Linked DNA regions of Methylosinus sp. H3A. The protein of the gene in region 2 binds, or shares a complex with, the protein of the main gene of each other region. Links are inferred from orthologs where the notes say so. Each region holds a gene or a part of one and is shown on either strand. Other genes may lie near its edges.

Region 1 (3,064 bases), 690 kb from region 2 along the record:
CGCGATTGAGATAGAGCTCGAGAATCTGATCCTTGGAATATTTGTGCTCGAGCCAGAGTGCGAGGATCGCCTCCTGGATCTTGCGCGTGATGGTGCGCTCCTGAGTGAGGAACAAATTTTTGGCGAGCTGCTGGGTGAGCGTCGAGCCGCCCTGCATGCCGCCGCGCCCGGTGATATTTCGCGTCAGCGCGCGCGCTATGCCGATGGGGTCGACGCCCCAATGCGAATAGAAACGCCGGTCCTCTATGGCGACGAAGGCCTTGGGCAGATAGGGCGGCAGATCGCCGAGCCGCACCGCGGCTCCGCCCGTGTCGCCGCGATTGGCCAGCAATTCGCCGTCGGCCCCGAGAATGGCGATATTGGGCGGGCGTTTGGGGACAGCCAGAGTGTCGATCGGCGGCAGCTGCGCCGCATGATAGATGAACAGCCCGCCGACGCCGATCGCGCCCCAGATGGACAGCACCGCGCCCCAATAGACGAGCCCGCCGAGGCCGAAGGCGCTTCCGCCTTTGGCTTTCTTGGCCTTGGCGGCGCGCGGCGGAGCCTCGTCGAAATCGTCGTCCGGCGGCGGCGCGCTGCTGGGCGACGCGCTCTTGCCTGACGCGCTCTTGCCCGACCCACTCTTGCCCTTGCGTTTGGGTTTCGCCATGCGATCCTCTCGAGGGTCGGCGCGAAGATCGCCGCTCCCGTCGCCGTCGAAACGCGGTTCGCGGCGTTGTTTCTCGCGCGCCATGGGGGTCCGCCGCCTCGGGTTTCGTTCCGCCGCGACGTGAGTGCCCGCGGCCGACGCGAAGACTAGCTTTAATGCTGTCGATTTAAGGGCCGGTTAAGCAAAGCGACGGCGTCCTCCCTCGTCTCGACGGCAAAGCGGATAGGAACTTATGCACAGGCTCCGGTCGATCCCCCTGCGCCACTTGCGCTATTCGTTGCGGCTTGCCAAAGTCTCGCCCTTCGAGTGAAAACGCGGCACGGATCGAGCGCAATGAAAGTCACCATCGAGAGAGCGGCGCTGCTGCGCGCCCTCGGCCATGTTCACCGTGTTGTGGAGCGGCGCACGACCATTCCGATCCTCGCCAATGTGCTCATCGACGCCTCGGCCGGAGCTCTGCTCCTGAAGGCGACCGATCTCGATCTCGAGATCACCGAGAAAGTCCTGGCCGATGTGGCGCAGCCGGGGGCGACGACGCTTCCCGCCCATACGCTCTATGACATTGTCCGCAAATTGCCGGAGGGCGCGCAGGTCTCGCTCGAGGGGACCGGCGAGCAGGGCCAGCTGACTTTGCGCTCGGGCCGCTCGCGCTTCAGCCTGCAGAGCCTGCCGGAGAGCGATTTTCCCGATGTGACGTCGGGCGAGTTCTCGCATCGCTTCTCGCTGCCGCCGGCGGACCTCAAGAAGCTGATCTTGAAGACGCAATTCGCCATCTCCAGCGAGGAGACGCGCTATTATCTCAACGGCATCTACCTGCATGCGACCGAGGTCGAGGGCCATCAGCTGCTGCGCGCCGTGGCCACCGACGGCCATCGCCTCGCGCGCGTCGAGCTGCCGGCGCCGGCCGGCTCGACCGGGATGCCCGGCGTCATTCTGCCGCGCAAGGCCGTGAATGAAATTCTGCGCCTCGTCGAGGACGCCGAGGGCGCGGTGGAGATCGAGCTCTCCACCAATAAGATGCGCTTTTCCTTCGGCGAGACCGTGCTGACGACCAAGCTCATCGACGGCACTTTCCCCGATTACGGCCGCGTCATTCCTGCCGGCAACGACAAGCGCCTGACGGTCGAGCGCGGCGTGTTCCGCGAGGCGGTCGACCGCGTCTCCACCATCTCCTCCGAGCGTGGGCGGGCGGTGAAGCTCGCGCTCTCCGAGGGCAAGCTGGTGCTTTCGGTCACCAATCCCGATCAGGGCTCGGCGGTGGAGGAGATCGAGGCCGATTATGACGGGCCGCCGATCGATATCGGCTTCAACTCCCGCTATCTGCTCGACATCGCCGATCAGCTCGACAGCGACACGGCGCTGTTTCGCTTGGCCGACCCCGGCTCGCCGACGCTGATCCAGGACCGCGACGGCGCGAGCGCATTGTATGTATTGATGCCGATGCGCGTGTGAGGCTACCGGGCGTCGCTCTCCGCGGCGAATAATTTGCCTTCCTGTCGACGCGAGCCTATCTTTCCGCGCATGAGTTCCGCAGCCTTTGTTTTCGACCGCCTCGCCTATGTCGATCGCCTGAGGGAAGCCGGGGTCGACGAAAAGGAGGCGCGCGCTCACGCCGAGGCGCTGGACGTCGCCTTGCGCGACGGAGTCGCTTCGAAATCCGACATCGACCGGCTCGAAACGAAGATCAAGTCCGACATGGACCGGCTGGAAGCCAAGATCGACACGAGCTCGGCCAATCTGAAGGTCGAAATCCTGCGTTGGATGGTGGTGACGCAGCTCGCAGTCGGCGGGCTGTTGTTCGCGGCGTTGCGGTTTACCCGGTGAAGGGACGGCTGGTCGGAGCCGATTGCAGTTTATCGATATAATCGATACGCCTCACTTCAGCTCGAATTCCACCATCTCGATCGGCGCTTCCCCGGCGTTGCGCAGCGCGCGGGCGGGGCCGGCGTCGCGCCACTGAAAATCGCCGGGCTGCAGCGCCATATTCTGCCCGGCGCCGGCGGCGTCCGTCTCGATCAGCTCGCCGCCTTCGACGATGATCCGCACGCCCGGCGCGCTCTGCGTGAAAGCGGGGACGGTTTCTCCGGGCTTCAAGGCGAGGCGCCAGCCGCGCAGGCGCTCATTGTCGACAATCTGCTCGAAGCCGGCGGGGCGCGCCGAGGGCGCGCGGCCTTTCGGCGCCGGCTCCAAAAGCTCGAAGCCGACGATGCTCAGAGCGGCGTCTCCGACATTTTCCGCTTTATGGGTGAGGCTCTGTTTGGAAAAAGCGCCGAAGCCCACCGCGCCGCGGGGCCAACGGATCGACACCGGCTCGGCGTCGCCCCAATTCTGCACCAGGGTCGGGCTCTCGCGCACCACGACATAGGCGAAATCGCGGGAATGTTCGTGATAGGGCGCGACGCGATGGGGCGGCAG
Region 2 (2,948 bases):
CCGCGCAGCAGCTGGATCGGAACGCCCGTCACGGCCACGAAACGGTCGCTGTTGAGCGCGCTCGCAGGCCAGAACGGCGCCGGCGCGACGACGAGCCCGGCGCAAAAGGCGTAGAGCGCGAAGCCCGCGGCGGCGAGATAGGCGTAAGGGCGCGCGGCGGCGGCGAGCGCCGGCGCGCCGCCGGCGAAAACGAGAGCCGCGCCGAGCGCGCCGACGAAGCCGATCATATAACGCGCGACCGCCGCCGCCGAGGCGAGGCCGGCGACCGCCGCGACCACGATGATGATGAGCGCGAGCGGAACATGAATCCATCGGCCCGGCTTGCCGTCGCCGGCGGCGACCGCCTCCGATCGCGCGAATTCGAGCAAAAGGAGATAGGACGCGGTCATCAGCGCCTTGCGCGCGAATTCGAAAGCGAAGCCGTCGCCGATGACGAGCGCGAGCAGATCGAGCCATTCGACCGCGCCATGCGCGTAGCCGAAGAGGCCGAGCATGACCCAGCCTGCGCGGCGCGGGCCCTCGCCGGCTACGGCGAAGCAGATCGCGCCGAGCAGCAGAAAGGCCAAGCCATAGAAAAAGAAAATGAAATCGAGCTGTGCGTCGAAAAACGCCGATATGGTCTCACGCATTTTGCTTGCGCCGGCGCTCCCATTCGACGCGCCTGCGCGCGCCATTGTCGACAAATTGGCGAGGCGACGGAATCGTCAAGGCTCGGTGGACAACGGAGTCGGCGTCTCGATATTGAATCCAGAGGGCCGACGTGAGACTCTGCGCTCCACCGACATTGCGCTCGGCGCCTCGCTCGCGATGGCGTCGCTCGGAAACTGGCGTCGCTCGGAACATGACGTCGCAACGCAAGATCATCCACGTCGACATGGACGCCTTCTATGCGTCGGTCGAGCAGCGTGACAACCCACAGTTGCGCGGGCGGCCGGTCGCCGTCGGCTCGCCGCGCGAGCGCGGCGTCGTCGCCGCGGCGAGCTATGAGGCGCGCGCTTTCGGCGTGCGCTCGGCAATGCCATCCGTCACCGCGATCCGGCGGTGTCCCGAGCTCGTCTTCGTTCCGCCGCGCTTCGACGTCTATCGCGAAGTTTCGCGGCGAATTCGCGCGATCTTCTTCGACTATACGCCGCTCGTCGAGCCGCTCTCGCTCGACGAGGCCTATCTCGACGTCACCGAAAATCGCCGAGGCCTCCCCTCCGCGACGCATATCGCCGAAGAGATCAGAGCGCGCATTCGCGAAGAGACGCGCCTCACCGCCTCGGCCGGCGTCTCCTACAATAAATTTCTGGCCAAGCTCGCCTCGGATCAAAACAAGCCGGACGGGCTCTTCGTCGTCACGCCGCAAATGGGCGCCGCTTTCGTGGCCTCTCTGCCGATCGGCAAATTCCACGGCGTCGGGCCGGCGACGACGAAAAAGATGAACGCGCTCGGCATAGAGACCGGGCTCGATCTGCGCGCCAAGCCCCTGCCCTTTCTGCAAATGCATTTCGGCAAATCGGGGAGCTATTATTACGGAATCGCGCGCGGCGTCGACGATCGCCCCGTGCGGCCCGACCGCATTCGCAAGTCGATCGGCGCCGAAGTCACTTTCGCCCGCGATCTCCTCGCGCGCGAGGAGGCCGTCGCCGCGCTGGCGCCCATAGTGACGCGCGTTTTCACGCATTGCGAGGGTGCGCGCATCAGCGGCCGCACGGTGACGCTCAAAATCAAATATGCGGATTTTCAGCAGATCACGCGCCGCAGCACCGGCGCGGCGCCGATCGCCTCGCGCGGCGAGCTCGAAGCAGCCGCGCTGGCCTTGCTGCGCCCGCTGTTTCCTTCGGAGAAAGGCGTGCGCCTGCTCGGCGTCACGCTCTCCTCTCTCTGCCCCGCCGGCGGAAGCGCCGATCCGCAGCTGAGCCTCGCCGTATGAGCAGCCGAGAGTCTTTCCGCGTTTCCAACGCCGAACCGGCATCCACTTCGGCTGGAAACGCTCTTGCGAATGGCGAAGGGCGAGAGGCCGTCTATTCGCTCCTCAGGGCGCGGTCCAGGGATAGGTCCAGGTCTCGGTCAAAGTCTGAGAGCCTGCTTTGAGGAAGGCGCGAATATCCGCCGTCTGTCCGGATTTCACGACGATGTCGAACATCACGCGCATGCCGTCTATATGCGGATTGGCGGCGACGCTCGAGCGGATGACGACGCCATTCGCGGCCGAGGCGACGACCTCCACCTGCGAGGGATCATTGGCGTAGAAGGGCAGCTCGCCGCCGGCGAAATCGACGATGAACCGATGCGCGCCGGGCGTCATCGGCTCGCCGGAGCCCAGAGCCCGCGCAGGCGTCTCGAACGTATTCGCCGCGCGGCCATTGGGCGAAAGACGCGGCAGCTCGAGCAGAGAGGTGATACGATAGGCGTAGGAGAAGGGCTTGCCGATCTCCAGCGGCTGCGCGCCGACCCAGGCGGCGACGATATTGTCGTTGGTCTCGTCGAGCGTCGGCAGCTCCAGCAGCTCGACAGCGCCCTCGCCCCAGGCGTTCAGCGGCTCGATGAAATAGCTCGGCCGGCGCTCATAGGCGAGGTCTATATCCTGATAAGTCTCGAAATTGCGGTCGCGCTGCATGAGCCCGAAGCCGCGAATATTGGGATCGGAGAAGGAAGTGAGCCGGGCGATGGGCGCATTGGCGAGCGGGCGCCAGAGCCATTCCTTCGAATCGCCATGGACGAGCAAGCCGTCCGAATCATGCAGCTCGGTGCGGAAGCCGTCGCGCATGCGGCGATCGTTCTCGCCGGTGAGATACATGGAGGTGAGCGGCGCCAGGCCGAATTTCGCTTTGCGACGCGGGAACAAAGTCGCCTGCACGTCGATCGTGCTCTCCTGGCCGGTGGCGAGATCGAAACGATAGGCGCCCGTCGCCGCCTCGCCGTCGAGCAGAGCATAGATGGTGATGCGATTGCTTCCCGGCTGC

The links.
Region 1: the proteins of dinB (region 2) and dnaN are in contact, whole or in part, in a solved structure (PDB 1OK7), measured with the Escherichia coli proteins. The link is inferred for Methylosinus sp. H3A from one-to-one orthologs.

Annotation. Positions count from the first base shown.
Region 1 is NZ_JADNQW010000005.1:325,900-328,963, reverse strand. What follows is about bases 48-3,041. They hold dnaN (DNA polymerase III subunit beta), read left to right. Parts: upstream 48-982; coding sequence 983-2,101; downstream 2,102-3,041. Other genes in these bases: IY145_RS04570 (hypothetical protein), read right to left, coding at 2,525-3,041; IY145_RS04575 (hypothetical protein), read left to right, coding at 2,171-2,473; IY145_RS04585 (transglycosylase domain-containing protein), read right to left, coding at 48-733. Also shown: more of IY145_RS04585, read right to left, coding at 1-47; more of IY145_RS04570, read right to left, coding at 3,042-3,064. UniProt on the Escherichia coli protein: Confers DNA tethering and processivity to DNA polymerases and other proteins. Acts as a clamp, forming a ring around DNA (a reaction catalyzed by the clamp-loading complex) which diffuses in an ATP-independent manner freely and bidirectionally along dsDNA.
Region 2 is NZ_JADNQW010000005.1:1,019,172-1,022,119, forward strand. The notes cover bases 1-2,878. They hold dinB (DNA polymerase IV), read left to right. Parts: upstream 1-841; coding sequence 842-1,915; downstream 1,916-2,878. Other genes in these bases: IY145_RS07905 (sensor domain-containing diguanylate cyclase), read right to left, coding at 1-629; IY145_RS07915 (glucan biosynthesis protein), read right to left, coding at 2,018-2,878. Also shown: more of IY145_RS07915, read right to left, coding at 2,879-2,948. UniProt on the Escherichia coli protein: Poorly processive, error-prone DNA polymerase involved in translesion repair and untargeted mutagenesis. Copies undamaged DNA at stalled replication forks, which arise in vivo from mismatched or misaligned primer ends.